3 regions of the Cupriavidus ulmosensis genome follow, and region 1 is predicted to be linked to each of the others. Evidence: predicted binding sites of a transcription regulator. Region 1 holds the regulator's gene; each other region holds the start of a gene.
What was found. The regulator sigma-54, encoded in region 1, starts transcription at its own class of promoters, with help from an activator protein. The targets are predictions, from matches to a motif close to TGGCANGNAANCTGCTTT.
Positions count from the first base shown of each region.

Region 2: a site for sigma-54 is predicted at 4,305-4,322, ahead of ACWTPI_RS06900 (circularly permuted type 2 ATP-grasp protein). Genes of this name have one in related genera too.
Region 3: a site for sigma-54 is predicted at 7,292-7,309, ahead of cydP (cytochrome oxidase putative small subunit CydP). Genes of this name have one in related genera too.

Region 1 covers NZ_CDRMWP010000001.1:491,061-501,376, forward strand. Annotated here, with positions in the region: gene rapZ (RNase adapter RapZ) at 1-646, opposite strand, end outside; gene ACWTPI_RS02230 (PsiF family protein) at 763-1,098, opposite strand; gene hprK (HPr(Ser) kinase/phosphatase) at 1,302-2,273, opposite strand; gene ptsN (PTS IIA-like nitrogen regulatory protein PtsN) at 2,352-2,807, opposite strand; gene hpf (ribosome hibernation-promoting factor, HPF/YfiA family) at 3,226-3,576, opposite strand; gene ACWTPI_RS02250 (RNA polymerase factor sigma-54) at 3,626-5,101, opposite strand; gene lptB (LPS export ABC transporter ATP-binding protein) at 5,235-6,023, opposite strand; gene lptA (lipopolysaccharide transport periplasmic protein LptA) at 6,058-6,702, opposite strand; gene lptC (LPS export ABC transporter periplasmic protein LptC) at 6,795-7,427, opposite strand; gene ACWTPI_RS02270 (KpsF/GutQ family sugar-phosphate isomerase) at 7,443-8,426, opposite strand; gene ACWTPI_RS02275 (cation:proton antiporter domain-containing protein) at 8,580-10,316, shown strand, end outside.
Region 2 covers NZ_CDRMWP010000001.1:1,499,700-1,510,015, forward strand. Annotated here, with positions in the region: partial or broken gene ACWTPI_RS06880 (DNA internalization-related competence protein ComEC/Rec2) at 1-357, shown strand, start outside; gene ACWTPI_RS06885 (MurR/RpiR family transcriptional regulator) at 380-1,381, opposite strand; gene edd (phosphogluconate dehydratase) at 1,676-3,562, shown strand; gene ACWTPI_RS06895 (gluconokinase) at 3,757-4,257, shown strand; gene ACWTPI_RS06900 (circularly permuted type 2 ATP-grasp protein) at 4,535-6,007, shown strand; gene ACWTPI_RS06905 (alpha-E domain-containing protein) at 6,104-7,057, shown strand; gene ACWTPI_RS06910 (transglutaminase family protein) at 7,091-7,915, shown strand; gene ACWTPI_RS06915 (peptidase) at 8,072-8,893, shown strand; gene ACWTPI_RS06920 (CTP synthase) at 9,077-10,316, shown strand, end outside.
Region 3 covers NZ_CDRMWP010000002.1:804,634-814,949, forward strand. Annotated here, with positions in the region: gene ACWTPI_RS23455 (ABC transporter substrate-binding protein) at 1-736, opposite strand, end outside; gene ACWTPI_RS23460 (mandelate racemase/muconate lactonizing enzyme family protein) at 860-1,957, opposite strand; gene ACWTPI_RS23465 (GntR family transcriptional regulator) at 1,993-2,688, opposite strand; gene ACWTPI_RS23470 (sulfite exporter TauE/SafE family protein) at 3,051-3,872, opposite strand; gene ACWTPI_RS23475 (cyd operon YbgE family protein) at 3,966-4,211, opposite strand; gene cydX (cytochrome bd-I oxidase subunit CydX) at 4,241-4,357, opposite strand; gene cydB (cytochrome d ubiquinol oxidase subunit II) at 4,376-5,512, opposite strand; gene ACWTPI_RS23490 (cytochrome ubiquinol oxidase subunit I) at 5,523-7,091, opposite strand; gene cydP (cytochrome oxidase putative small subunit CydP) at 7,088-7,282, opposite strand; gene fisR (sigma 54-dependent transcription regulator FisR) at 7,473-8,783, opposite strand; gene ACWTPI_RS23505 (MBL fold metallo-hydrolase) at 9,022-9,918, shown strand; gene ACWTPI_RS23510 (TIGR01244 family sulfur transferase) at 9,949-10,316, shown strand, end outside.

The sequences.
Region 1 (10,316 bases):
GCAGGGCGAGGTCGTAGTACGGGTTGGGCAGCGAGCGCACGTCGAACACCATGTCCGCGTCGCTGGGCACGCCGTGCTTGAAGCCGAACGACTCGAACAGCAGCGTGAGCTGCAGGCCGTCTTCGCGCACGAATTCCTTGATCCAGGCGCGCAGCGTGTTGGTGCGCACGTTGCTGGTGTCGATGCGGTGCGCGGCCTCGGCCAGCGGGCTGAGCAGCTCGCGCTCCATCTCGATCGCCTCGACCAGCGAGGTGTCGTTGAGCGGCGCGGCAGCGGCGACATTGTCTGCATTGTTCTCGCCGGCCGCGCCGGGTTTCTCCGTGCGCATGGACAGCGGGTGGCGCCGCCGCGTCTCCGAGTAGCGCTGCACCAGCGCGTCGGTATTGGCGGTCAGGAACACCACGCGGACCTGGTGCTCGGCCGCGAGGTCGCGCAGCGTGCCCGGCAGCTGGTCGAGCGATTCGCGGCTGCGGATGTCGGTGGCGACGCCCAAATGCGTGTAGCCCTGGGACGCGAGATAGCGCGCCAGCTCGGGGATGAACTGCGCTGGCAGGTTGTCGACGCAGTAGTAGCCCGCGTCTTCCAGTACGTTCAGGGCGACCGACTTGCCGGAGCCGGAAATTCCGGTGATAAGTATGATGCGCATAGCGTCACAAGCATAACATCAGGGGAATGACGCCGTCATGACGGCGCGGGCGCCAAGAAAAATGGCGAACCGGGGTTCGCCATTCGACTGCGTGCCTTGCCGCAAGGGCGGCCCTTTTACTTGGACAGGCAATCCTTCATGAAGGCCTTGCGCTCGTCGCCCTTCTTGCCGGTGGCGTCCTTGTTGCACGCCTTCATCTTTTCCTGCTGGCTGTTGCCGGGCGCCGCCGCCGGCTTGTTCGACAGGCAGCCCTTCATGAAGGTCTTGCGCTCGTCGCCCTTCTTGCCGGAAGCCTGGGTGTTGCAGGCCTTCATCTTGTCCTGCTGGGTGTTGGCGGCTGCGGGTGCCGCCGCGGGGGCGGCGGGTGCGGCGGGGGCCGCAGCCGTCTGGGCAAACGCCACGCTGGCGAACAGCGGGGCTACCAGCGCGCACATCGCGATCATCTTCTTCATGCTTGCTCTCCTGGCTGTGGAAAACGTCATGGCCGCCGGCCTGTCGGCGCGGCGGCTCGGGGTGGGCTCGATGCCCATTACAGCACAAAACGGACGATGTCCCAAAGCCGTTGACGGCCTGGACCCGCAAGCAATGTAAGCAAATGAAAAACCGCGCGGGGCGGGCGCGCTTTCTGCGCGCGCGCGCCCGCGCTCCCGGCGCTTCAGAGCAGCCGGCCCTGGCCGCGCGCGACCACGTCGGCCTGCATCGCCGCGCGCTGGCGGTCCATGAAGTCGCGCAGCGTGTCGATGCCGCGCAGGCGCAGGATGGTGTTGCGCACGGCGGCCTCGACCAGCACGGCGAGGTTGCGGCCGGCCGCCACCTGGATCTTGACCATGTGGATCGGCAGGCCGAGCACGTCGAGGTATTGCGAATCGAGCGGCAGGCGCTCGAACTCGCCGTCGTTGCGGCGCACGAGCTGCACCACCAGCTTCATCTTCATCTTCCGGCGCACCGCGGTCTCGCCGAAGATGGTCTTGATGTCGAGCAGGCCCAGTCCGCGCACCTCGAGCAGGTTCTGCAGCAGCGGCGGGCAGCGGCCTTCGATGAAGTCCGGCCCCAGGCGCACGAAGTCCACCGCGTCGTCGGCCACCAGCCCGTGTCCGCGCGAGATCAGTTCCAGGCCGAGCTCGCTCTTGCCCAGGCCCGACTCGCCCATGATCAGCACGCCCATGCCGAGGATGTCGAGGAACACGCCGTGCATGGTCACGCGCGGCGCGGAGATCCGCGAGAGATAGAGTCGCAGGTGGTCGATCACCGCGGCCGAGGACACCGGCGTGGTGAACAGCGGCGTGGACGAGCGCGTGCAGCGCAGTTCCAGGTCGGGCGGCGGCTCCATGCCGTCGGCGATCACCAGGAACGGCGGCTCGAGCAGGATCAGCTCGCCCATCTGGCGCTTGCGCATCTCGTCGTCGAGGCGCTGGTAGTAGGTGATCTCCGGCTTGCCGAGCACCTGGATCCGGTTCGGGTGGATCAGGTTCAGGTGGCCGACGAGGTCGGCGGCGGAGGTGGCTTCGCGCGCGAACTCGACGTCGAAGGCGCGGTCCGCGCCTTCCAGCCCAGCAACCCAGGAGAGTTTGATGTCGGCTGCGTTGTCGTCGAAGATCGACTGCGAGGTGACGCCAGTGAGTTCCATGCGGCTACTTTCGGGGGACGGGCTTTCAGGCCGGGCGGGCCGTCGCCCGGCGTGCCGGGTGGCGGCTGCCCAGGCGGATCAGGGATGCCATTGCGTCAGCAACTGGTGCACGGCATCGGAAGTGGGCAGGGTGGCGAGTCCTTCGCGCATCTCGCGGTCGGACAGCAGCTGGGCGATCTCGGAGAGGATTTCCAGGTGTTGCTGGGTGGCCTGCTCGGGCACCAGCAGGAAGATCAGCAGCGATACCGGCTTGCCGTCCGGCGACTCGAACGGGATCGGCTCGGCCAGGCGCATGAAGCCGGCCAGCGGCTGCTTCAGGCCCTTGATGCGGCCGTGCGGAATGGCCACGCCGGCGCCGAGGCCGGTCGAGCCCAGCGATTCGCGGGCAAACAGGTTGTCGGTCACGGTGGCGCGCGCTACGCCGTGGTTGTTCTCGAAGAGGAGCCCGGCCTGTTCGAACACCCGCTTCTTGCTGGTGACGCTGACGTCGAGGTTGATGTTGCCGGGTGGCAGCAATTTAGCCAAACGATTCATGTGGAATGCGCAGGTTTTTCTAGTAAGCAGGCCCGGGGCCGGCAGGGGGGCGCGCCAGGCAAAAAGGGGATGAAAAGGCTGGTGCCGGCTCATACCCGCATTGCACCGGTTGTCCCATGCCGGTGTCGGGCGTCTGGCCATTATAGAGCAGGCCCGCCCCCGCCTTGTGCATCGCAATAGCCCGTGCGCGGAAGCGGTGCCGCGCGCATGCCCGGAATCGCTGAACCACCGTTCATGTATTGCGCAGCATACACCGGCGGCGGGGCGTTGCGGAATCCCCTTGTGGCATTGCGCAACGGCCGCCGGCGCGAGGGTGGACACGAAAGCGGACGGCGCAAAAAAGCCGCGCAACGGGCGCGGCTTGTTCTGGTTCAAGGGACTGACACCGGCGGCCCCCTTGGCGGGCCGCCAGGCACGGTCATTGCTGCATCTGCGATGCGGCCATCTGGTACTTGACCGCGTCGCGGTCGTGGCTCTGCACGCGATCCTTGTGGCGAATCACCTGCCGGTCGAGCTTGTCGACCAGTGCGTCGATGGCGGCATACAGGTCTTCGTGATGCGCCTCGACAAAGATGTCCTTGCCCTTGAGATGTAGATTGATTTCCGCATACTGCCGCCGGTCCTTTTCTTTTGTATTGTCGACAGAGAGCAGCACGCTTACGCCAATGACTTGATCGAAATGCCTGACGATACGCTCCAGTTTCGTTTCCACGTACTCACGCAGCGGGGGCGTGATGTCCAAGTGGTGTCCACTGATCTTGAAGTTCATAGCGTTTCTCCTTCTGAAAGAGCCACACCAGGCAGGCGGTGCGGCTCGGCTACAAAGTCTTGCGGAGATTGACGGCAGGGATTTTCAGCGCTTCACGGTATTTGGCCACGGTTCGCCGGGCCACCACGAAGCCTTGCTCGCCGAGCAGTTCGGCGATCCTGCTGTCCGACAGGGGGTTCCTGGGGTCTTCGGCTCCTATGAGTTGCTTGATCAACGCCCTGATTGCCGTTGATGAGGCCGCGCCGCCGGTTTCCGTGGATACGTGACTGCCGAAGAAGTACTTCAGCTCGAAAGTCCCCATCGGCGTTGCCATGTATTTATTGGTTGTCACCCGAGAGATGGTGGACTCGTGTAAACCCAGTGTATCGGCAATCTCCCGCAAAACCAAGGGGCGCATCGCAATTTCCCCGTGGGTGAAGAAGTTCTTTTGACGTTCGACAATCGCTTGTGCGACGCGCAATATGGTGTCGAAGCGCTGCTGGATATTCTTGATGAGCCAGCGCGCTTCCTGCAGCTTCTGCTGCAGCCCGGCCGCGCCGGAGTCGCCTTTTGCGCCGCGCAGGATCTGCGCGTACATGTCGTTGATGCGTAGCCGCGGCATCACATCCGGGTTGAGCTGCGCGATCCAGCCGCCGCTCATTTTCCGCACGAACACGTCGGGCACGACGAAGTCGGCCTCGGGGCGGCTGTAGGCATGGCCGGGGTAGGGCGCGAGCGAGCGGATCAGCTCGTGCGCGGCCTTGAGGTCGGCCTCGTCGACCTGCAGCGCCTTCTTCAGGCGCGTGTAGTCGCGCACCGCGAGCAGTTCGAGATGGCTGGTGACGATGGTCAGGGCCAGCTCGCGCTGCGGATGCTTGAGCCGGCGCAGCTGCAGCGCCAGGCATTCGGCGGCGTTGCGCGCGCCCACGCCGGCGGGGTCGAAGCTCTGCAGCAGCGTGAGGATGGCGTGCACCTCGTCGAGCTCGAATTCGAGCTCCTCGGGCAGTTCCGTGCAGATTTCCTCGAGCGAGGCGCTCAGGTAGCCGTCGTCGTCGAGCGACTCGATCAGGAAGATGGCCAGGCCCTTGTCGCGCATGGAGATCTTCAGCGGGGCGAGCTGCTCCATCAGGTGCTCGCGCAGCGTGGGCTCCGCGTCGCGCAACTGCATCGGGGTCTTTTCGTCCTCGTCGCCTTGCGGGCGGCGGGCGAAGTCGTCCAGGCTCCAGTCGTTGCCGTAGTCCTCGCCGCTGTCGCTGTAGCTGTCCTCGCTGTCGGCGGCGCCGTCGGCGCGGTTCTCGCTGGTGCCCTGGCCGTCGGCGGGGGCCGGCGCGGGCGCGCTCTGCAGGTTGACCGAGCCGTCGGCGGCCACGCGCAGCGGGCTTTCGATCCAGTCGTTCTCGCGTTCGAGCAGCGGATTCTCGGTCAGGGCCTGTTCCACTTCCTGCTGCAGTTCGAGCGTGGACAGTTGCAGCAGGCGGATCGACTGCTGGAGTTGCGGCGTGAGCGCGAGATGTTGCGAGAGGCGGAGCTGTAGCGACGGTTTCATGCGAGCTATTTTATGCCCAACTTCCGTACTGGTGGAACGGAAATTGCTATCGCTGGCGTCGCCGTGATCGTTTGCGGGGCGAAAGGCGGCATGAACGCCGCCTCGCGGGTGTCCCCGCGTGCCCCTCCCGCGGCTACATGCGGAAGTTCTCGCCCAGGTAGACCTTGCGCACCGACTCATTGGCGATGATGTCTTCCGGCTGTCCGGACGCCAGCACCGTGCCTTCGCTGATGATGTAGGCGTGGTCGCAGATGCCCAGGGTCTCGCGCACGTTGTGGTCGGTGATCAGCACGCCGATGTTGCGCGCCTTGAGGAAGCTGACGATGCGCTGGATCTCGCCCACCGCGATCGGGTCCACGCCGGCGAACGGCTCGTCGAGCAGGATGAAGCGCGGCGCGGAGGCCAGCGCGCGCGCGATTTCCACGCGGCGGCGCTCGCCGCCCGACAGCGACAGCGCCGGGTTGTCGCGCAGGTGGGCGATCTGCAGGTCGTCGAGCAGGGTGTCCAGGCGCCGCTCGATCTCGGCCTTGGCCAGCGGCTTGCCGTCGTGGACCTGCAATTCCAGCACGGCGCGGATGTTCTCCTGCACGTTGAGCTTGCGGAACACCGACGCTTCCTGCGGCAGGTAGGACAGGCCCATGCGGGCGCGCTCGTGGATGGCCAGGCCGCTGATGTGCTTGTCGTCGAGCACGATGTCGCCCTCGTCCAGCGCCACCAGCCCGACGATCATGTAGAACGAGGTGGTCTTGCCCGCGCCGTTGGGGCCGAGCAGGCCCACCACCTCGCCGCTCTTCACGTCGAGCGACACGTCCTTGACCACCGTGCGCGAGCCGTAGCGCTTCTTCAGGTGGCGCACGACGAGCGTGCTGCTTTCGGTCAGGACGTTGGTCGCGGACGACGGTTCGGTCAAGGTAGCGGTCATGAAGGCGTGAATCCGTGGGTCGGCTGCGGCGGGGTCAGGGGGCGGCGGGGGCCGGCGCGGGCTTGAGCGGCAGCGCGCTGGCGGCGGCGCCGCTGGCGGGCTGCTCCTGGCGCGGCGACAGCACCGCGCGCACGCGCCCTGACGGGCTGCCCGCGGTGGCGTTGTCGGTGCCGCCGGTGGCCGTGTAGAACTCGTTGCGGCTGTCGTAGGTGATCACCGCGCCGCGGATCTCGTCGATCAGCTTGGCGCCGGCCAGGCGCGCCATGCGGGCGTGGCCGATCAGCTTGGACAGGTCCTGCTTGCCGTCGGACTCGATGCGGTCGCCCCAGCCGTCGATGTATTCATCGACGTTGTCGCGCTTCTGGCGGATGTAGGCCTGCTTGCCGCCCTTGGAGGTGGCCACCGCGTACTGGTAGCCCTCGGGGTCGGTGCGCACTTCCGCCGCGTCCGACTTCAGCACCATCGTGCCCTTGGTCAGCACCACGTTGCCGGTCAGTACGTACACCTGCTTGACGTCGTCGTAGCTGGCGTTGTCGGCCTCCAGCACTAGCGGCTTGTCGCGGTCGGCCTTCTCGGCGCGGGCCGGCGCGACCAGCGCCAGGCCGAGGAGGGCCGCGGCCGTCATCAGGGCAGCCGTGCCGCGGCGGCGACAGGACGATGTCGTCAGGAATGGATTCATATTGGCGTGGTGGCGGTTGGCGCGGACGGCTGTGGCCCGCGGGCGGCTTCGTTTCTCTGGCGGTTTCCGGGTGGGGCCACGTCAGGCCCTGCTCACGGCCTGGCCGCGGGGCTGGCCGGCGGCGGGACCGTGATGATGGTGCCGTGTACGTTACCCAGCAATTGTACTTCGCGGGTGACGTTGTTGAAGACGAGCCCGTTGGCGGTCATCACGGAAGGCCCGCGCGTGAGCTTGACGGCCTTGTCGGTCTTGACGATGTCGTCGTTGACCAGCACCTGGAAATACTCGGAGGCGGCCGTCATGGGTGGGTCCTTGGACGGGTCGGGCCCCTGCGCGCGCACGATCAGGGCGTTGCCGAACAGGTCCACCACCGAGCCCTCGGCGTTCATGGTGCCGCGGTCGGCATGGCCCGTGACCGGCGGGCGGCCGATCTCGTAGGCGCGCATGGCCGGCCTGGTCACTTCGTAGGTCTGGTCGTCGGCGAAGTGGATCATCTTGTCGCCGGTGAAGCGCATCTTGGTGTTGCCGTCCTCGGCCAGCTCGGTGGCCGAGAAGCGGACCATGTAGTAGTCCGGCTCGTGTTTGGCGCCGACCGGCCCGGCGGGCGCCTCGCGCGGCGAATTGACCTGCACCAGCCAGAACGTGCTGCCGGCCACCAGCGCCATCAGCAGCAGGGGCAGCAGCCGCATGCCGAGCCGGCCGAGGGAGGACAGGAATTCCCGCATGTGTCGTGGCCGGCCTCAGATGACCTTGGCGCGGGTCAGGTCGTGGATGTGCAGCGCGCCCACCAGGCGGCCGTCGGCGTCGACCACCAGCATCTGGTTGATGCGGTTGGCCTCCATCACCTGCACCGCTTCCACGGCGAGCTGGTCCGGGCCCACGGCGTGGGGCGAGCGGTGCATGACCTCGCTGATCGGCATGGTCTTCCAGTCGCGCGGCGTCTCCAGCAGGCGGCGCAGGTCGCCGTCGGTGAACACGCCGATCAGGCGCTCGTCCGGGTCCACCACGGCGGTCATGGCCATGCCCTTGCGGGTGATTTCCATCAGCGCCTGGGCCAGCGGCGTGTTTTCGCGTACCTTGGGCACGGCGTTGCCGCTGCGCATGACGTCGCGCACGTGCGTGAGCAGCTTGCGCCCGAGCGCGCCGCCCGGGTGCGAGCGGGCGAAGTCTTCCTCGCCGAAGCCGCGCGCGTCCAGCACCGCCACCGCCAGCGCGTCGCCCATCGCCAGCGCGGCGGTGGTGCTCGCGGTCGGCGCCAGGTTGAGCGGGCAGGCTTCCTTCTCGACGCCGGCATTGAGGTGGGCGTCGGCCAGCTTGGCCAGCGCCGATTCCGGATTGCCCGTCACCGAGATCAGCTTGGCGCCGATGCGCTTGACGATCGGGACGATCGACAGCAGCTCGGCGGTCTCGCCGGAATTGGAGAAGGCGATCAGCACGTCGTCGCGCGTGACCATGCCGAGGTCGCCGTGGCTGGCCTCGGCGGGGTGCACGAAGAACGAGGGCGTGCCGGTCGAGGCCAGCGTGGCCGCCACCTTGCGCCCGATGTGCCCGGACTTGCCCATGCCCGACACCACCACCCGGCCGGTGCACCCGAGCGTGAGCTCGACGGCGCGCGCGAACTCGCCGTCCAGGCGGCCCGCGAGGGCGGCAACGGCTTCGGCTTCGGTCTGGAGCGTGTCGCGGGCGAGCCGAAGTGCTCGATCCGCATTGAAATTAGCTATCATGGCGACGAAGTATACCAACGAATGCGATGGCGCTTTGGCTGTTCCGGGGATCGGGGCGGCCGTTGCGGCTGCCGCGCCTGCCGCAACCCGCCGGCAGGGCCGCCCGCGCCGGGCCTGGCCCTGGCGCGGGACGGCGCACCCAGACCCCTTTCGATGCATTCTCCGCTGGACCTGACTCTCGTGCTGCTGGCCGCCGCCGTGTTTGGCGTGGTCGCTTTCCGCATGCTGCAATTGCCGCCGATGCTGGGCTACCTGGCGGTCGGCATCCTGATCGGGCCGCACGCGCTCGGGCTGGCCAGCGATACCGCGCAGACCAAATACCTGGCCGAATTCGGCGTGGTCTTCCTGATGTTCTCGATCGGGCTGGAGTTCAGCCTGGGCAAGCTCAAGGCCATGAAGCGCCAGGTGTTCGGCCTGGGCGGCTCGCAGGTGGTGCTGTCGATGCTGGCGGTGGTGCCGGCGAGCTGGCTGTTCAACTGGGCCTTCCCGCTGTCCTGGCAGGCCTCGGTGGCGCTCGGCGGGGCGCTGGCGATGTCGTCCACGGCCATCGTCTCCAAGATGCTGTCCGAGCGCCTCGAGCTGGAAAGCGAGCACGGGCGCAACATCATCAGCATCCTGCTGTTCCAGGACCTGGCCGTGGTGCCGCTGCTGATCGTGATTCCGGCGCTGTCGCGCGACCCCGGCGATCTGGTCATGGCGCTGGTGCTGGCCACGGTGAAGATCGCGGTGGCGCTGAGCGTGATCTTCTTCCTCGGCCAGAAAGTGATGAGCCGGTGGTTCCACGTGGTGGCCGCGCGCCGCTCGCAGGAACTGTTCATGCTCAACCTGCTGCTGGTCACGCTGGGCATGGCGGCGCTGACCGAGCGGCTCGGGCTGTCGATGGCGCTGGGCGCCTTCATGGCCGGCATGCTGATCTCCGAGACGCCCTACCGCCACCAGGTGGAGGAAGACATCAAGCCGTTCCGCGACGTGCTGCTGGGGCTGTTCTTCGTCACCATCGGCATGCTGCTCAACATCCACGTGGTGCTGGACCACCTGTGGCTGGTGCTGGCGCTGCTGGTGGTGCCGATCCTGTTCAAGCTGCTGCTGATCGCCGGGCTGGCGCGCCTGTTCGGCTCGCGCCAGGGCGTGGCGATCCGCACCGGGCTGGGGCTGGCGCAGGCCGGCGAGTTCGGCTTCGTGCTGCTCAACCAGATCGACGGCCTCAACCTGGTGGACCCGGTGCTGACCCAGGTCATCCTGGCCTCGATGCTGCTCTCCATGCTGGCCGCGCCGTTCCTGATCCAGTACAGCGACGCCATCGTGCTGCGCTTCGCCGCCAACGAATGGCTGATGCAGTCGCTGAACATGACGCGCATCGCCGTGCAGAGCCTGCAGACCGAGAAGCACGCCATCATCTGCGGCTTCGGCCGCAGCGGGCAGAACCTCGCGCGCATGCTGGAGCGCGAGGGCATCACCTACGTGGCGCTCGACCTCGACCCCGACCGCGTGCGCGAGGCCGCCGGCGCCGGCGACACCGTGGTGTACGGCGACGCGGGCCGGCGCGAGGCGCTGATCGCCGCCGGCCTGCACCGCGCCGCGGCGGTCATCATCACCTACGCCAACACGCCGTCGGCGCTCAAGGTGCTGCACCACGTGCAGGAGCTCGCGCCGGCGCTGCCGGTGATCGTGCGCACGGTGGACGACTCGGAACTCGGCGTGCTGCAGAAGGCCGGCGCCACCGAGGTGGTGCCGGAGATCATCGAAGGCAGCCTGATGCTGGCCTCGCACGCGCTGGTGCTGCTGGGCGTGCCGATGCGGCGCGTGGTGCGCGGCGTGCAGCAGGCGCGCGACGCGCGCTACAGCCTGCTGCGCGGCTACTTCCACGGCCGCGACGACGACGAGGACATG
Region 2 (10,316 bases), 1.0 Mb from region 1:
GTGGCATTCTCGATGCTGCATCCGCTGCCGGCGGCGGCGGGCAATACCGCGCTCGACAGCAATGCGCGCTCGTGCGTGCTCAAGGTGGCGGGCAGCGCGCGCAGCCTGCTGCTGACCGGCGACATCGGCCGGCGCGACGAGGCTGCCTTGCTGGCGCGCCTGCCGGCGCAGGACCTGCGCGCGGACTTCCTGCAGGCGCCGCACCACGGCAGCGGCACCTCGTCGGGCGCGTCGTTCCTGGCGGTGATGTCGCCGGAGCTGGCGCTGTTCCAGCTTGGCTACCGCAACCGCTACCGGCATCCGCGCGCCGACGTGTGGGCGCGCTATGCCTCGCGCGGGATCGCGCGCTACCGCAGCGACGAAACCGGCGCGGTCCAGCTCACGACGCGCGGCGCGGCCTACGTGCTGCGGGCTTACCGGCAGCACGAGCGGCGCTACTGGCGCGCGGCGCCGGTTGCGCCCGATCCTGGCGATCCTGCGCCCGAGCCCCCGCCTGGGGGCCGGCCTGAACCCCGGCCTGGACCCCCTTGACCCGGGCCGGCTCGGCCTGCGCGATGCGGCGCTCGCGCAGGTGCGCCTTGGCGCGCTGCAGGCCGGCGGAGACGATGTCGGCGCGCTCGAGCGCCACGCCGGCGGCGAGCACGTCGCCCAGCACCAGGTGGCAGATGCGCGAGGTCATCGGCGTGTAGACCTCGCTGTCTTCCTCCACGTCGGAGAACACGCAGACGTCGGCCAGCTTGGCCAGCGGCGAGCCGCTGTGCGTCAGCGCCAGCACGCTGGCGCCGCTGGCGCGCGCCAGCGTGGCGGCGGCCAGCATGTCCCAGGTGCGGCCGCTGTTGGACACCAGCACCGCCACGTCGCCGGGGCCCAGCAGCGCGGCCGACATGCTGAACACGTGCGAGTCCGAATACGCGGTGGTGGGAATGCCGAGGCGGAAGAACTTGTGCTGGATGTCCAGCGCGACGATGCCCGAGTTGCCGCAGCCGTAGAACTCGATGCGGTGCGCGGCGGCGAGCAGCTTGATGCCGTGCTCGATCTGGTCCGCCGAGAGCGCGTTGCGCACCGTCATCAGCGTGGCGATGGTGCGGTCGAACACCTTGCCGGCGATGTCGGCGGGGCGGTCCTCGGCCTTGACGTCCTGGTGCACGAAGGGCGTGCCGCCGCCCACGTTCTGCGCGAACTGCAGCTTGAACTCGCGGAAGCCGTCGTAGCCGAGCGCGGCGCAGAAGCGCGCGATGGTCGGCTGCGACACGCCGGCGCGCTCGGCCAGCTCGGGCATGGACAGGCGGATCACGCTGGCGCCGTGGCGCGCCACGTAGTCGGCCAGGCGGCGTTCGGAGGGGCGGAGCGTGTCGTAGACGGCAAGGATTCGTTCGCGCATGTCGGCAGGCGGGATCTCTCGTGCCCGCGCGCGCCGGACATGGCTGCCGGGATCGCGCGGGCTTGGGGTTCGATTGGGAATGTAGATATTCTACAGAATTCGCGCTGCGATTCGCCCGGCGCCGCGCTCGGGGATGGCTAGGGATTTCACCTATGGAGCCGGAATATGCCGTGCTTTCGCCGCTTTGTGATGTGCTGACGGGGTGCGCGGCGAAAGTCTTTCGATATAATGTAGAAAATCTACACAAAAAAACGTTCACGGAACCACCGGACACACCATCAGGAACTCCCACGAATGTCGCAAGCCCTCCATTCCGAAGTGCAGGCCGTCACCGCGCGCGTGGCCGCGCGCAGCCAGCGCAGCCGCGCCGCCTACCTGGCGCGCTGCGAGCGCGCCCAGCGGGAGCTGGGGCCGCTGCGCGGGCTGTCCTGCGCCAACCTGGCGCACGGCCTCGCGGCGCTGCCCGCGCATGACAAGCTCAAGCTGCGCGTCGAGCATGCCGCCAACCTGGGCATCGTCACGGCCTACAACGACATGCTGTCGGCCCACCAGCCCTACGAGCGCTATCCCGGCGTGATCCGCGAGGCCGCGCGCGCGGTGGGCGCGGTGGCGCAGGTGGCGGGCGGCGTGCCGGCGATGTGCGACGGCATCACGCAGGGCAACCCGGGCATGGAGCTGTCGCTGTTCTCGCGCGACGCGATCGCGATGGCCACGGCCGTATCGCTGTCGCACAACACTTTCGACGCCGCGGTGATGCTCGGCGTGTGCGACAAGATCGTGCCGGGCCTGCTGATGGGCGCGCTCCAGTTCGGCCACCTGCCGGTGGTGTTCGTGCCGGCCGGGCCGATGGCCACGGGCCTGTCGAACAAGGAAAAGGCGCGCGTGCGCCAGCTCTACGCGACCGGGCAGGTCGGCCGCGAGGCGCTGCTGGAAGCGGAATGCGAGGCCTATCACGGCGCCGGCACCTGCACCTTCTACGGCACCGCCAACAGCAACCAGTTCCTGATGGAGATCATGGGCCTGCACATGCCGGGCGCGGCCTTCGTCCATCCCGACAGCGGCCTGCGCGACGCGCTCACCGCGGCCGCCGCGCAGCGCGCGCTGGCGCTCTCCGCGCGCGGCCCGGACTACCTGCCGCTGGCGCGCATCGTCGACGAGCGCGCCGTGGTCAACGCCATCGTCGGCCTGCTGGCCACCGGCGGCTCGACCAACCACACCATCCACCTGGTGGCGATGGCGCGCGCGGCCGGGATCGTGATCGACTGGGACGATTTCGACCGCCTGTCGCGCATCACGCCGCTGCTGGCGCGGGTCTATCCGAACGGCTCGGCCGACGTCAACCATTTCCACGCCGCCGGCGGCGTGGCCTACGTGATCGGTCAGCTGCTCGAAGCCGGGCTGCTGCACGAAGACGTGCAGACCGTGGCCGGGCGCGGGCTGGCGCGCTACACGCAGGAGCCGGTCATGACCGGCGGCGCGCTGCGCTGGCGCGACGGCCCCGCCGCCAGCGGCGACGCCGCGGTGCTGGCCAGCGCGGCCGCGCCGTTCTCGCCCGAGGGCGGGCTGCGCCTGCTGCGCGGCAATCTCGGGCGCGGCATGATCAAGGTCTCGGCGGTGGCGCCGGAGCACCGCGTGGTGGAGGCGCCGGCGCGCGTGTTCGATTCGCAGGAAGGGCTGCAGGCCGCCTTCGAGGCGGGCGAGCTGACCGGCGACGTGGTCGCGGTGGTGCGCTTCCAGGGCCCCAACGCCAACGGCATGCCGGAGCTGCACCGCCTCACGCCGGTGCTCGGCTCGCTGCAGGACGCCGGCCACAAGGTGGCGCTGGTGACGGACGGCCGCATGTCGGGCGCGTCCGGCAAGGTGCCGGCCGTGATTCATGTGGGCCCGGAAGCACTTGCGGGCGGCCCGCTGGCGCGCGTGCGCGACGGCGACCGCATCCGCGTGGACGCCGTGGCCGGCACGCTGGAATGGCTCGGCGGCGCGGATGGCGCGTCCGGCCTCGCGGCGCGCGCGCTGGCGCCGTCGCCCGATGACGACTTCGCCCGCTTCAGCGTCGGCCGCGGCCTGTTCGGCCTGTTCCGCCGCCACGCGCGCACCGCGGAGGAGGGCGGCAGCGCGCTCGACCTGTCCGAGGCCGACGCGCCCGGCGCTGTCCAAACCGCCGCGGCCGTCGCACAATAGTCCGCGCCCCCAGGCCGCTTTCCTCTTTTTTGTGGCCTTGCCCGCCGCCTGGCGGGCAAGGCAGCCCCGAGCCGGTGCATGCCAGGTCCTGGCATGGCTGCATGGCCGTGCGGTTCGCCAGAAACCGCCCGGCGCGGCGCGGGGACTACCGACAAGGATGGGACAACCATCCGAACACGATCGCTGGAGCAGACATGATCTACATCCTGATGGGCGTTTCCGGCAGCGGCAAGACCACGGTCGGCCAGTTGCTGGCCAAGACCCTGCATTGCGGCTTCCATGATGCCGATGAATTCCACAGCGCGGCCAACAAGGAGAAGATGCACAACGGCATCCCGCTGACCGACGAAGACCGCTGGCCCTGGCTGGGCGCGCTGCGCGCGGCCATCGACACGGCCCGCGCCGAGGGCCGCACCCATGTGTTTACCTGCTCCGCGCTGCGCCAGGCCTACCGCGACCGCCTGACCCCGCCCGACGGCGGCGTGACCTTCGTCTACATGAAGGGCGACGCCGCCGTGATCGGCGGGCGCCTGTCCGGGCGCAGCGACCATTTCTTCAACCCGGCCCTGCTGCAGAGCCAGTTCGACACGCTGGAGGAGCCGCGCGACGCGCTGGTGCTCGACATCCGGCAGCCGCCCGAGGCGCTGGTGCAGCGCATCCTGGCCGAAGTCCCCGCCACCGCCGCGGCACGCTGAGCCCTCGCCGGCCTCCGCGGGCGCTTTTGCGCCGCGCACGCGCGGGCTGGCAGACATCTTGCTACATTCCCTTGCGATGGCGCGAACGCCTGCTGCTTGCGGCTTTCGCGGTCATGGGTATCATCCCAGTTAGGACAGCACTTCGACGCATGGCCCGCGGCCTTGACCGCCGGGCCCCGGGTGGTGGCCTCGAAATGCTGTGCCGGGAAGAACAAGCCAATCAAAACGGGATCGCCGGCAGGCTGAGCGGCGCCCAAATCATGGGGGAACGGCCATCATGGCGGCGCGGTTTTTCGACGAGATGCTCGATTGGCAAGATGGCGTGGCGGCAGCAATCCACGCGGGGCAGGCCCTGCCGGCAGGCGCGGTGCGCGCGCACTACAAGCAGTTTGCGGAGTGGCTGGCGCGGCAGTCCGAAGGGACGATGGGCAACAAGCGCGCGGAAGCGGACCTGATCTTCCGGCGCGTGGGCATCACCTTCGCCGTCTACGGCGACAAGGACGAGTCCAACAGCGGCACCGAGCGGACCATCCCGTTCGACGTGATTCCGCGGATCTTCCCGGCCAGCGAATGGGCCACGCTGGAGCGCGGCCTGCGCCAGCGCGTGTCGGCGCTGAACCGCTTCATCCACGACATCTACCACGGCCAGGACATCATCCGCGCGGGCGTGATCCCGCCCGACCAGATCTACAACAACGCCCAGTACCGGCCCGAGATGCTCGGCATCGACGTGCCGCGCGACATCTATGCCCACGTGGCCGGCATCGACGTGGTGCGCGCGGGCGAGGGCGAGTTCTACGTGCTGGAAGACAACCTGCGCGTGCCCTCCGGCGTGTCCTACATGCTGGAAAACCGCAAGATGATGATGCGGCTGTTCCCGGACCTGTTCGCGCGCAACCGCGTGGCGCCGGTGGCCCACTATCCCGACCTGCTGCTCGACATGCTGCGCAGCGTGTCGCCGCAGAGCATCGCCGATCCGACCGTGGTGGTGCTCACGCCCGGCATGTACAACTCCGCCTATTTCGAGCATGCGTTCCTGGCCCAGCAGATGGGCGTGGAGCTGGTCGAGGGCAGCGACCTGTTCGTGCAGGACGAGCACCTCTACATGCGCACCACGCAGGGGCCGCAGCGCATCGACGTGATTTACCGCCGCGTCGACGACGACTTCCTCGACCCGCTGGTGTTCCGCCCCGACTCCACGCTCGGCGCGGCCGGGCTGCTGTCGGTCTACCGCGCCGGCAACGTGACCATCTGCAACGCCATCGGCACCGGCGTGGCCGACGACAAGTCGATCTACCCCTACGTGCCGGACATGATCCGCTTCTACCTGGGCGAGGAAGCCATCCTCAACAACGTGCCGACCTACATGTGCCGGCGCCCCGACGACCTGCAATACGTGCTCGACCACATGGACCAGCTGGTGGTCAAGGAAACCCACGGCGCCGGCGGCTACGGCATGCTGGTGGGCCCGGCCGCCACGCGCGCGGAGATCGACACCTTCCGCGAGGTGGTGCGCTCGCGCCCCGAGCAGTACATCGCCCAGCCCACGCTGGCGCTGTCGACCTGCCCGACCTACGTGGAGTCCGGCATCGCGCCGCGTCACATCGACCTGCGGCCGTTCGTGCTGTCTGGCAAGGACGTGCGCATGGTGCCCGGCGGGCTCACGCGCGTGGCGCTGCGCGAGGGCTCGCTGGTGGTCAATTCGTCGCAGGGCGGCGGCACCAAGGACACCTGGGTGCTGGAGCGCTGAGCGCCGCGCGCGCAACGAATGCTTGAGATGACCCGCGCCGCCGCCGCTGCCAGCGCGGCCGGCGCGGACGAACCGCGCAGTACGAGGGGACCGACCATGCTAAGCCGCACCGCCGACCATCTGTTCTGGATGGCGCGCTATACCGAACGCGCGGAGAACACCGCGCGCATGCTCGACGTGAATTACCAGACTTCGCTGCTGCCGCAATCGGCGGAGGTGGCGGAGCAGGGCTGGTGGGCGATGCTCGACATTTCCGAGCTGACCACCGTGTTCGACCACAAGTACGGCCTGCTCACGCGCGACGACGTGATCGACTTCATGGTGCGCGACATGACCAACGCGTCGTCGATCATGAGTTGCCTGCGCGCGGCGCGCGAGAACGCGCGCGCGGTGCGCGGCTCGCTCACCACCGAGGTGTGGGAGACCATCAACACCACCTGGCTGGAAGTGCAGCGCATGATCGCCGACGGCGTGCTGCGCGAGGACCCGGCGCAGTTCTTCGAGTGGGTCAAGTTCCGCTCGCACCTGGCGCGCGGCGTGCAGTTCGGCACCATGCTCAAGGACGACGCCTTCCACTTCATGCGGCTGGGCACCTTCCTCGAGCGCGCCGACAACACCGCGCGCATTCTCGACGTGAAGTTCCAGGCCAGCACCGTGGACGACAGCGACCCCAACCGCGACGCCAACGACTTCTATCACTGGGCGGCGGTGCTGCGCTCGGTGTCGGGCTTCGAGGTCTACCGCAAGATCTACCGCACGGTGATCACGCCCGAGCGCGTGGCCGAGCTGCTGGTGCTGCGCCCGGACATGCCGCGCTCGCTGGTGTCGAGCATGGACGAGGTGGTGTCGATCCTGGCGCTGGTGGGCAACCAGCATTCGTCGGAGACCGAGCGGCAGGCTGGTAAACTCCACGCCGACCTGAAATACGCGCGCATCGACGACATCTTCGCCGTCGGCCTGCACGCCTACCTGACCAGTTTCCTGGAGCGCATCGGCGACCTCGGCAATGGCATCAGCCGGGATTTCCTCGTGCCGCTGCTGGCTGCCTGAACTCCGTGGTGGTCGCGCCGGCCTCGCCACATCGTGAAATACAAGATCCGCCACAAGACCGTCTACCGCTACGCCGAGCCGCCGCGCCGCAGCGTGCACGAGCTGCGCCTGGCGCCGCGCTCGGGCCCGCTGCAGACCGTGCGGCAGTGGCAGGTGTCGGCGCCGGGCAGCCTGTCGGAGGCGCGCGACGGCTTCGGCAACATCGTGCACAGCTTTACCGTGGCCGGCCCGGCGCATACGCTGGTGATCGAGGCCAGCGGCGTGGTGGAAGTGACGCCGCCCGCGGCCGGCGGCGCGCCGCTGTTCTGCGATGCGCCGCCGGCCGGCGAGGCGCGCGTGTCGCCGCTGTACTACCTGGGCGGCACGCCGCTGACCGCGGCGCCGCCGGAGATGGTCCGCTTTGCCGCGCCTTACCTCGCGGCCGGGCATGAGGTGCCCGCGCTGCTGGCGCTGGCCGACGGCATCGCGCGGCGCGTGCGCTACGCGCCGGACAGCACCGACGTGGGCACCTCGGCCGGCGAGGCGTTCGCGCTCGGCAGCGGCGTGTGCCAGGACCAGGCCCAGGTGATGGTGGCGTGCTGCCGCGCGCTGGGCGTGCCGGCGCGCTACGTCAGCGGCTATTTCTACGACCCGGCCGCGGCGGCGCTGGCCGGCCATGCCTGGGCCGACATCTGCGTGGATGCGGACAAGGAACTGTGGTGCAGCGTCGACGTGACGCACCGCTGCCTGAGCGACGCGCGCCACGTGCGCCTGGCGGTGGGGCGCGACTACCGCATGGCCGCGCCGGTGCGCGGCGTGCGCCACGGCGGCAGCGGCGAGCAGATGGCGGTGGAGATCGCCATTGCACCGCAGCGGTGAATGCGGTGGTGCGTGGCGCACCACCGGTGGGCGCGCGCGCCGGTTCCGCGCGCGGGGCCGCGGCGCTAGAATGCTGCATTCGTTGATGTGGCCTCGGTGCGCCCCTGATGCCGGCGGCGCGCCGGCGCCGGACATGCACCATAACAAGACAAGATCATGACGTATTGTGTTGCCATGCGGCTCGACGCCGGCCTGGTGTTCCTCTCCGACTCCCGCACCAACGCCGGCGTCGACGCGATCTCCAGCGCGCGCAAGATGACCGTGTTCGAGGAACCCGGCGACCGCGTCATGGTGCTGCTCACCGCCGGCAACCTGGCCATCAGCCAGTCGGTGCGGCAGGTGCTGGCCGAAGGGCGCGACGAGAAGCGCTCGCTGTGGACCGCGCGCGACATGTTCGAGGCCGCCACCATCGTCGGCGACGCGGTGCGCCAGGTGCACAAGCACGATGCCCACGCGCTGCGCGAGGCCGGCATCGAGTTCAACGTGAGCCTGATCTTCGGCGGGCAGATCCGCGGCGAGCGGGTGCGCCTGTTCAATGTGTACGCGGCCGGCAACTTCGTCGAGGCCACGCCCGAGAACTGCTACTTCCAGATCGGCGAGGCCAAGTACGGCAAGCCGATCATCGACCGCGTGGTGGAGCCGTCGCTGCCGCTGGGCGAGGCCGCCAAGTGCGCGCTGATCTCGATGGACTCCACGCTCAAGTCGAACATCTCGGTGGGGCTGCCGCTGGACCTGCTGGTCTACGAGGCCGACTCGCTGCGCGTGAGCCGCTTCGTCAACATCGACGAGAAGAACGCCTATTTCCGCATGATCCGCGACACCTGGGGCCAGCGCCTGCGCCAGGTCTTCGGCGAGATCCACGACCCGGAATGGGATGCCGCGGCGCCGGCCGAATTCCCGCTGGCGCGCCAGGGCGAGGCCGACCGCTGGGGCCAGCCGGTGCGCGCCAAGCGCGAGCGCAGCGGCGGGCGCGGCTGAAGGCGCCGGCCAGGGCGCGGCCAGGGTGAGATGAGGGGCAAGCGGCGCATGCGCCGCAGCGCGCCGCGGGCATGAAGGGCGGGCGCGCGGAGGGGGGCAGGTGAAGGTCCGCTTGTCACAAATGCGGCGGTGCAGCAGGCAGCCGCTCATGTATAATCCCGATTTCCCCGGCAAGCTCGGTTTATGACCAAATTCGTCTTCGTCACCGGTGGCGTCGTCTCTTCTCTCGGCAAGGGCATCGCTGCTGCTTCGCTCGCGGCCATTCTCGAGTCGCGCGGCCTCAAAGTCACCCTCCTCAAGCTAGATCCCTACATCAACGTCGACCCCGGCACGATGAGCCCCTTCCAGCATGGCGAGGTGTTCGTCACGGAAGACGGCGCGGAAACCGACCTCGATCTCGGCCACTACGAGCGTTTCGTCTCGGCCAAGATGCGCAAGTCGAACAACTTCACCACGGGCCAGATCTACGAGTCGGTGATCCGCAAGGAGCGCCGCGGCGAATACCTCGGCAAGACCGTGCAGGTGATCCCGCACATCACCAACGAGATCCAGGCCTTCATCGAGCGCGGCGCGGCCGCCTCGCACGGCGGCAAGGCCGACGTGGCGCTGGTGGAGATCGGCGGCACCGTGGGCGACATCGAATCGCTGCCGTTCCTGGAAGCGGCGCGCCAGATGAGCCTGCGCATGGGCCGCAACCACGCCGCCTTCGTGCACCTGACGCTGGTGCCGTTCATCGCCAGCGCCGGCGAGCTGAAGACCAAGCCGACCCAGCACTCGGTGCAGAAGCTGCGCGAGATCGGCATCTCGCCGACCGCGCTGCTGTGCCGCGCCGACCGCCCGATCCCCGACGACGAGCGCGCCAAGATCTCGCTGTTCGCCAACATCCCGCAGGAAGCCGTGATCTCGGTGTGGGACGTGGACAGCATCTACAAGATCCCGCAGATGCTCAACGAGCAGGGCCTCGACCGCCTGATCTGCGAGGAACTGCGCCTCGACCCGAAGCCGGCCGATCTCTCCATGTGGCAGCGCCTGGTCAATGCCCAGGAAAACCCGCAGCACGAGATCACCATCGGCATGGTCGGCAAGTACGTCGACCTGACCGAGTCCTACAAGTCGCTGATCGAGGCGCTGCGCCACGCCGGCATGCACACCGCCACCCGCGTGAACATCGAGTACATCGATTCCGAGGAGCTCGAGTCGGGCCACCTGGAAGTGCTCGCGCCGCTGGACGCCATCCTGGTGCCGGGCGGCTTCGGCAAGCGCGGCACGGAAGGCAAGATCCGCGCGATCCAGTACGCCCGCGAGAACAAGGTGCCGTACCTCGGCATCTGCCTGGGCATGCAGCTGGCCGTGATCGAGTTCGCCCGCCACGTGGCCGGCATGACCGACGCCAACTCGACCGAATTCAACCTCGAGACCGAGC
Region 3 (10,316 bases), on a different contig from region 1:
GGCGGCGAAGGTACTCAGCCAGCGCGGCGCGCTTGGCCGGGTCGGCCAGCGACGTCTGCGGCGCGGTGACGAAGAACAGCCCGCTGTTGATCCGGCTGCCGTCGCGCAGGATGCGGCCGCCGCGCTGCTGCGCCACGCCGAAATACGGGTCGAAGGTGCCCCACACTTCGATCTGCCGCGACGCGAACGCGGCCGCCGCATCGGTCGGCAGCACAAAGCGGACCTGGACGTCGTCGGGTTTCAGGCCGGCCTCCGCCAGCGCGCCATACAACTGGTATTGCGCCACGCTGCCACGCGCGGACGAAATCACCACGGTCTTGCCCTTCAGGTCGGCGACCGACCGGATTTTGGAGTCGTCCTGCACCAGCAGGCCCAGCGACGATGCCTGCCCGCCCAGCGTGGTCACGATCTTGAAGGTGGGGTCGCCGACCGATGCGGCGAGGATCGGCAGGTCGCCGCCCCAGGCAACGTCCACCGCGCTCGCGCGCTGCGCCTCGAACAACGGCGCCGCGCCCTGGAAGCTGGCCCAGCGATACTTGAAGCCCGCGTCCTTGAGTACGCCGGACGCCTCCACCAGGCCACGCAGCAACCCGGCCTGATCGCCGAGCACAAGCGTGGTGTCGGCGCTGGCGGCGCGCGAAGGCAGGCTGACGCCCAGGCCAGCCGCGGCGGCCGTGGCAAGCGCCGGCGTGGCGATGAGGAATTTGCGGCGGGACAGCGAAACGTGACGACTCATGACTTACCTCTTTGGAATGGTTGAGAGACGGGGGATTCGATAAAAATGCGCGGCTGGCCGCTCCCTCACTGGTTGTCCCACCATTGAGGTCCGATCGGTGATGCGTCGCGCGACGCCGATGTGTCAGCGCACGCGGTATTTCTCGACGATGGCCGGATCCGGATCGAGGCCAAGGCCCGGGCCTGTCGGCACCTGGATATTGCCGGCCACCGGATTGGCGCGGCCGCCGTAGAGGTCTTCGTCGAAGTCGCAGTACAGCCGCTCCACGACCGGCGTGGACCGGGTTGCCGCATTGATGTGGAACGTCGCCACCTGCCCCGGCCCGAACAACGCGCAGTGCGGCACGAAATCGACGCCGGCGGCTTCGCACAGCGCGCGGATTCTCAGCAGCTCCGTCACGCCGCCCGTCTTGGCCACGTCGGGCTGCGCGATGTCGATGGCGCCGGCGGCAATCATCGCGGCAATATCGAACAGGCTGCCCTGATTCTCGCCGGCGGCGATCGGAAACGGCCCCGCGGCCCGCACCTGCGCCAGGCCGCTGTAGTTCTCCGGCGGCCACACCGGCTCCTCGAACCAGATCAGGTCGACATCCGACAGCGACTTCGCCTGGCGGATGGCTTCGGAGACCGGCCACGGGCAATTGGTGTCGAGCATGAAGCGCGCACGTCCCGCGCCCAGGTTCACGGCAAAGCGGATCAGGCCGGGATCGATCTCGTGCAGCTTGATATACCGGTAGCCGCGCCCGATCGCCTGCTCGATGGCATCGCCGAGATGCGTTTCGTCGGCGTAGCGCAGCAGGCTTGCATATGCCGGCAAGGTGTCGGCGAACGCGCCGCCGATCAGGTCCACCAGCGGGCGGTTCACGGACTTTCCCAGGATGTCCCATAGCGCGATATCCACGGCCGAGATGCCGTTCATGACGCCGCTCACCCGCCCGAAGTTGTGCAGGTTGAATTCGAGATCGTGCTTGATCCGGCCGATGGCCGACGCCTCCTTGCCGATGACGAGCGGCAGGATCTTCGTGCGGATGGTCTCCGCCAGCGCCCGGTCCTTGTTGCGCGAGAACGCCTCGCCCCAGCCGACGATGCCGGTGTCCGTCTCGATGCGGACCAGCAGCGTGTCGAAGCAGTTTTCCGCCTTGTCTCCCCAGCTCCACGGGGGAATGCCGATGGGCTGGAACGGGATCGAAACGAGGATGGCGTCGGCGTTGACGATTTTCATGATGAAGAGGGTGAGGGGGAAGGCAAGGGATGCGGTTACAGGGCGGACGCGGGCGCGCTGGCCAGCATGTCGGCGATCATCGCGCCGGCGATGCGGCTATGGTCGCGTGCGGCGCCTTCCGCGTCGGCGGCGTGGCCGGCCAGGATCGCGTCCTTCATCGCATCGTGGTCATGCACGATGTCGCGGAAGCGCCCCCGGATGCGGTTGGCGGTGGCCACGTAGATCTTGATGTGCTGCTGCACGAGCTGATACTGGTCGACCAGCCTGGGATTGCCCGACTCCAGCACGATCTGCGTATGAAAGGCGTGGTCGGACGCACTCATCCGCTGCATGACGCCTTCGGTCGCGGCGGCCTGCATCGCCTCGTATTGCATGGCGATGCGCGCCAGGCTGGCCGGATCCGCGCGCTGCGCCACCGTGGCGGCCGCGACCCCCTCCAGCGCGCCGCGCAGCATGTAGAGGTCGAGCGCATCCTGCGCGGTAGGCATAAAGATCCGCCAGCCTTTGTACTGCTGCTGGACCACCAGCCCCTCCAGTTCGAGCAGCCTCAGCGCGGTGCGCGCCGTGCTCCGCGAGATGCCCAGCATGGTGCCGAGCGCCGTCTCATTGACCGCCCGGCCGGGATGCAGCGCGCCGTCGATGATGGCTTGCCGGATGGCGGTGGCGCCCTGGACGTCGAGAGAGACACGGCCGGGCAAGGGCGGTACGAGGAGAGTGGAATCGGAAGGCATCGGACAAGCGAAAGCGTCGTTTTCCGAGAGTGTTAACACTTAACACTTCGGCGTCCAAGACTCATTTCGTCGTTCGATAGCCACCGGATGCATATGGAGGCGGAGCGTTCCTGCATCCCGGCAGGGCCGGATCCCGCCGCGCCGGATGCCTGGTGAGCCGCGTTCCCTCATTGCCATCGAGGGCGCCTGGCCCGATGCCTGGCGGGCCAACCGCTACGTGCAGGGAGAAGCTGGCGACAGCGCGAAGCCGGCCTGAATGCTCTACGCCCGCCGCGCTCGGTGTTCTGCTTTCCACATCCCAGCCGTAAGACACCGCCGCGCATCCGCGGCGGATTTTCCCCACGGGCGCCTGTTTGCCTGTCTCAGGCTGACATGACCACCTTCGCCACCATGCCGATGGCAATCAGCCCTGCCACCACGGCAAAGCCTTGCTGAAGCCTGGCGCCGCTCAGCCGGCTCGCGACCAGCCGGCCGCCCAGCATGGCCAGCACGGCGCCCGCGGCGAACGGCATGCCCACCTGCCAGTTCATGTGCCCGGCAATGGCGGTCGAAACCACGCCTGATGCGGATACCAAGGTGATGACTGCGAGCGATGTCGCCATGATGGTGTGCAGCGGCGCATTGGTGGCTTTCTTCAACGCGGGAACGATGACAAATCCGCCGCCCACGCCCAGCAAGCCGGAGAGAAACCCCGCGCTCACCCCCGAGAGCGCGAGTGCGCGGCTGCACGAGGCGGTCCAGACAAAGCGCCCCGAGCGGTTGTCCAGTTGGCAGGGCTGGGCGGACTGGCCTGCGTCCGCCACGCGCGCCGTCCCGCTGCCGGCGGCCTGCCTGAACATGCGCAATGCCACGAACGCCAGCACCGCGGCGAAGAGCAGCGTCAACGGTCCGTTCGGCAGGCGATGCGCGAACCATAGGCCGACGGGCGAGAACAGCGTGCCGGACACGGCCATCAGCAAGGCGGCGCGGTAGCGCACAATGCCGGCGCGCAGTCCGAGCAAGGCCCCGACGGCTGCGGACAGGCCCACCGCGAGCAAGGCAACCGGCGCGGCCTGGGCCACGCTCAGATGCAGGACGAAAAGCAGCAGAGGGACGGCGAGAATGGCGCCGCCCGCGCCGGTAAGCGCCAGGATGAGGCCGACGACGGCACCTAGTGCCGCACTGTTGGCAACGACGTTTTCCATCTGTTCAAGGTCGGGATCGAGGGGGACGGGATCGGGGACACGATCGGGGACACGATCGGGGACACGATCGGGGACACGATCGGGGCCGGGAGACTACACGAAGCGCGCGGCAAGGCAGCCGGCCAGCGCCGCCGCGCTCGCCCAGGCGGAGAGCAGCCAGCGTCCCGCCGGGTGCGCCGGGACAAAGCCGACACCGCGCACCAGTGCCGCGCTCATGGCCCAGCACAGCAGGGCCGCGGCAAGATGCGTGCGGCCGGGACTCGCCGAAATCAGCGCGCGGGGATCGACGCTGACGACCAGCATGACGGCGACGCCCGCCAGCAATGCCGGCCAGTGCATGCCGGGCCGCTGCGCTTTCGCCCGCGGGCTCATACGTGCTCTTCCCGGCTGGCGCGGCGCGCCTCCTCGTTCTCGCCCCACATGGCGTTCATGATGGCGAGCAGGACAGCAAAGCCCACGCCGAGAACCCAGCTGAAGTACCACATTCGCAAACTCCGTTGATGTCAGTAGGCGCTATGCTCGTTGGCTTTGACGTATTCCACGGTGACCTTGCCGCGCATGACGCGATAAGCCCAGGACGTGTATCCGATCACCAGCGGCATGAACAGGACGGTCGCGCCCAGCATGATCGTCAGCGTCAGCTGGCTGGACACGCTGTCCCAGACCGTCAGGCTGTGGGCCGGCACGCTGCTGGATGGCATGACGAACGGGAACATGCTCGCCCCCGCCGTGCCGATCACGCCGGTCATGCTCAGGCCGGTGGCCACGAACGCGGCCAGCGTGCGCCGCGCGCGCTGGAGCCAGGCGCCGGCCAGCGCGCCCGCCACGCCTAGCAAGGGCAGCAGCCACAGCGCGGGCACGCGCGCATAGTTGGCCAGCCAGCCGCCGGCCTCGCGCACGACGGCCTTGGCGGTCGGATCCGCGACGGCGGCCGTATCGAGCGCCGAGACGATCCGGTATCCGTCTAGCTTGCCGACCCACAGCCCCGCGGCGACAAAGGCCACGCACATGACCAGGGCCGCCCAGCCGTTGGCGCGCACCGCGCGCGCCTGCAGCCGTCCCTGCGTGCGGTGGGCAAGGTACGCGGCGCCGTGCATGGTGATCATGGCGCTGCTGACCAAGCCGGCGAGCAGGGCGAAGGGGTTGAGCAGGCCCCAGAAGCTGCCCGTGTAGGTGGAGACCATGTACGCGTCGAAATGGAACGGCACGCCCAGCAGCAGGTTGCCGAACGCCACGCCGAAGATCAGCGGTGGCACGGCGCCGCCGATGAACAGGCCCCAGTCCCATGTGCGGCGCCAGCGCGGATCATGGATCTTGCTGCGATAGTCGAAGCCGACCGGGCGGAAGAACAATGCCCACAGCACGGCAAGCATGGCCCAGTAGAAACCGCTGAACGCCGTGGCATAGACCAGCGGCCAGGCCGCGAAGATGGCGCCCCCCCCGGTGATGAACCAGACCTGGTTGCCGTCCCAGTGCGGGCCGACCGTGTTGATGACGACGCGCCGTTCTTCGTCGCCGTGGCCGACGAAGGGCAGCAGCGTGCCGACGCCCATGTCGTGCCCGTCCATGACGGCGAAGCCGACGAGCAGCACGCCGACGAGGAGCCACCAGACCAGCTTCAGGGTGGTGTAGTCGAACATCCGGTTCTCCTTATGCGTGCGCGTGGACGTGGACGGGCTCGCGCTCGTAGCGCCCGGTGCCGAGACTGCCCGGCCCCTGCCGCGCAAACTTGACCATCAGATAGATCTCGACGACCAGCAGCACGGTGTAGAAGCCGACGAAGCCCGCCAGCGAGCCATACAGGCTGGCCGCGCTCAGGGTGGAGACGCTCAGGTGCGTGGGCAGCACGCCATAGATGGTCCACGGCTGGCGGCCGTACTCGGCGACGAACCAGCCCAGCTCGCAGGCCAGCCACGGCGCCGGCAGCATCCAGATCGCCCAGCGCAGCAGCCACGGGCGCGAGCGGAACCGGCCCTTCAGGGTCGTCCAGAACGACAGGGCGAACAGCGCCAGCATGGCAAAGCCCAGGCCCACCATGACGCGGAACGCCCAGAACATCGGCGTGACGCGGGGAATGGTGTCGCGCACGGCGCGCTCGATCATGGCCGGCGTGGCCTGGCGCACGTCCGTCGCATAGCGCTTGAGCAGCAGGCCGAAGCCAAGGTCGGCCTGATGCCGCTTCAAGGTCGCCAGCGCACGCGCATCGTCGCGATGGCTGCGCAGCGTCTCCAGCGCGGTCACCGCTTCGATGCCGTTGCGGATCCGCTCGCGGTTGCGCGCCTGGATCTCGTGAATGCCCGGGATCTCCCTGGTGGCCGACCGGGTGCCGATCAGGCCCATGACCCAGGGAATCCGCACCGCCCAGTCATTGCGCTGCGCGGCCTCGTTGATGCCGGCCACCACGTTGAACGACGCAGGCGCGGGCTCCGTCTCCCACATGGCCTCGATCGCGGCCATCTTGGTCTGCTGCGCCTCGCCGACCGTGTAGCCGCTTTCATCGCCCAGCACGATGACCGAGCAGACGCTGGCCAGCCCGAACGCCGCCGCCACGCGGAAGCTGCGCTTGGCGAACTCCACGTCGCGCCCGCGCAGAAGGTACCAGGCCGACACCGACAGCACGAACATCGCCCCGGTCACATAGCCGGCCGACACCGTGTGCACGAACTTGGCCTGCGCGTCGGGATTGAAGACGATGGCCCAGAAGTCGGTCATCTCCATGCGCATCGTCTGCCAGTTGAATTCGGCGCCGACGGGGTTCTGCATCCACCCGTTGGCGATCAGGATCCACAGCGCCGACAGGTTGGTGCCGAGCGCCATCAGGCTGGTCACGACGAGGTGCTCGACGCGCGAGAGGCGGTCCCAGCCGAAGAAGAACAGGCCGATGAACGTGGATTCGAGGAAGAACGCCATCAGCCCCTCGATCGCCAGCGGCGCGCCGAAGATGTCGCCCACGTAGTGCGAGTAGTAGGCCCAGTTCGTGCCGAACTGGAATTCGAGCGTGATGCCCGTGGTCACGCCCAGCGCGAAGTTGATGCCGAACAGCTTGCCCCAGAAGCGGGTCATGTCCTTCCAGACCACCTTGCCGGTCATGACATAGACGGTCTCCATGATGACGAGGAGCCATACCATGCCCAGCGTGAGCGGGACGAACAGAAAATGATAGAGAGCGGTGGCGGCGAACTGCAGCCGGGAAAGGTCCACCAGTTGTTCCGAAATCACGGACGGGCTCCTTGCAGGCGTGTGTGGCTGGACACGATGGGCGCGGAGCGCAGGTGCGCGGAAGCGGCGGCGGCGTCGACCGGCACGCGCTGCCCGGCGACGAAGGCCAGCCAGAGGCTCGCCAGCAGCAGCATCTTGATCGCCAGGATCCAGCACAGGTGACGTAACAGGTTTTGATCGGGATCGTTCATGACGGCATATGAACAAGTTCCGTGCCATCCCGGCGCGTGGGCCGAAAGGGCAGACAAAACAATCACTTGCGCGGAAATGGCGTGGCAACGCCGGCACGGCGGGGCTGTCAGCCGGGTGTCAGTGCTGCCAGCGGTGGCAGTGAATGGCAGTGCGCTGGCAGGGAAATGCCAGCTGCCGACGAAGCGCGGCTCAGCCGATGCCCAGTTCCTTGAGCCGGCGATACAGGCTGCGCTCGCTCATGCCCAGCGCGTGGGCAAGCGCGCGCCGCGTGCCCTTGAAACTGCGCACCCGTTCGCGCAATGCCTCGTCGTCGCTTTCCCGGGCGCCCGGCATGTGGCGCCTGGCCACCGGCGCCAGAACCGGCTCGCCCAGCCCCGGTGGCAGGTCCTTCACGCGGATGACGCCGTCATCGGCATAAAGGCGCGCGCGGTCCAGCACGTTGCGCAGTTCGCGGATGTTGCCGGGCCAGTGGTACGCGCGCATCCACGCCAGCGCCTCCGCACTCAGGTGAAGCTGGTCCCGCAGCCCGCCGCCGCGCTGCAGGATCGATTCAGCCAGCAGCGCGATGTCGCCAAGCCGCTCGCGCAGCGCCGGCAGGTGGATCGGGAAGGCGGCGATCCGGAAGAAAAGGTCCTGCCGGAACAGTCCCTGGCTGACCATCTGCTCGAGCGGCTTGTGCGTGGCCGCGACCAGCCGGAAGTCCGCCCGCCGCGTTTCCACGCTCCCCACGCGCCGGTAGGTGCCGGATTCGATCAGCCGCAGCAGCTTGACCTGCATCGACAGCGGCACGTCGCCCATTTCGTCGAGGAACAGCGTGCCGCCCTCGGCCGTCTCGACCAGGCCCGGCTTGCGCGTGAGCGCCCCCGTAAATGCCCCCTTTTCGTAGCCGAACAACTCGCTCTCGAACAGGGACTCGGTCAGGCCCGAGCAGTCCACCACGACGAACGGCCCGCCGGCGCGGGCGCTGGCCTCGTGCACCGCGTGCGCGAACATTTCCTTGCCGGTGCCCGATTCGCCCAGCAGCAGCACCGGCAGCGAAGACGGCGCCACGCGCTGCACGGCCTCCAGCGCCGCGTTGAACGCCTCCGAGCGGCCCACCAGCCCTTCCGCGCTCGGCCGGGCCGATGCGCTGCGCACGGTGCTCAGCCGCTCGACGTAGGCAACGATCCGCTGGTCCTCGTCGAGGATCGGGCGCAGTTCGACATTCACGTGCTCCGGCCCGCGCGGCGTGTGGTGGATGTGCAGGACGCGGTCCGGGCCGCGCGTCTCGAAGGCCTTGCGCATCGGGCAGTGCTCGCCGGCCTGGTCGCACGGCACGTCGTAGCCATGCGAAATCCGATAGCAGGGCTGGCCCAGGTAGGGGCGCTGGACGGCGCCGAACTGCCTCCGGTAGGCGGTGTTGGCGGCCAGGATGCGGTAGTCGGTGTCGAGGACGATCATCGGCTGGCTTTCCTGCTCCAGATAGGAGAGGAGAGCCTGGAGACTGGCTTGGGGATCCATTGGGGGGGAGCCTGGGGCTGGCGGCGGGCCGGCATCATGCCGGCATCGGGAAGGTGCCATTCTGCCAAATCCTGCCATCACTGCCAAGTGGCAGCGCCGCCTGGCGCCCGGCAGCGCGCAATCCGGCATGGCGCACATGGAAATCACAAGAAAATCAGCACCTTGCGGCACACCTCGCCGTTGGCACGAGTCTTGAGACAGGGGAGCCGATCCCGTCTCAACCCCAAATCGACAACGCATGACGCCGACCGAGCCCCGTACCTCGCAAATGGAGATCGAAGCCTTCTTCGATCCCGACACCTCGACCCTCAGCTACCTCGTGCTGGACCGCACCAGCCTGCAATGCGCGCTGATCGACAGCGTGCTGGACTATGACCCGAAGTCGGGGCGCACCCGCACCGCCAGCGCGGACCGCATCGTCGGGCGCGTGCGGGAACTGGGCGCGACCGTGCGCTGGATCCTGGAGACCCACGTACACGCCGACCACCTCTCGGCCGCCCCGTACCTCAAGGAGCGGCTGGGCGGGCAGACCGCCATCGGCAGCCACATCACCACCGTGCAGCAGGTGTTCGGCGAGCTGTTCAACAGCGGCGCCGACTTCGCGCGCGACGGCCACCAGTTCGACCTGCTGCTGCACGACGGCGACGCCTTCCGCATCGGCGAACTGCAGGCACTCGCCATGCACACGCCGGGGCATACGCCGGCCTGCATGACCTATGTGATCGGCGATGGCACGGACACCGCCGCCTTCGTCGGCGACACGCTGTTCATGCCCGACTACGGCACCGCCCGCTGCGACTTCCCCGGCGGCGACGCGCGCACGCTGTACCGCTCCATCAACAAGGTGCTGAGCCTGCCGCCGGACACCCGCCTGTACATGTGCCACGACTACCAGCCGGGCGGACGGGAAATGCAATATGCGACCACGATCGCGGACGAGCGCGCGCACAACATCCACGTGCGCGACGGCATCAGCGAAGAAGAGTTCGTCGCCATGCGCCAGGCGCGCGACGCCACTCTCTCGATGCCCGTGCTGATCCTGCCCTCGGTCCAGGTCAACATGCGCGCCGGCGAATTGCCGCCGCCGGAGGACAACGGCGTGCGCTACCTGAAGATACCCCTCAACTTGCTCTGAGCCACCCGCCCCAGAAGGAACAGACAGACCATGCAACCCCGCGCCCTCACCAGTGAACTGTCGGTCAGCCCGCAGATTCTTCCCGACGACGTACATACTCTCGCCGCCAGCGGCTTTCGTTCGCTGATCTGCAACCGCCCCGACGGCGAAGGCCCCGACCAGCCCGGCTTCCAGGAAATCGAGCGCAATGCCTCCCTGCTCGGCCTCCAGGCGCACTACCTGCCGGTGGAGTCGGGCAAGGTAGGCGACGAACAGGCGCAGGCGTTCGGCAGGCTCATGGACAGCCTGCCGAAGCCGGTGCTGGCCTACTGCCGCACCGGCATGCGGTCGGCCACGCTGTGGGCCTTGTCGCAAGCCACGCACCGGCCCCTGCCGGACATCATCGAGCGCGCCGCGGC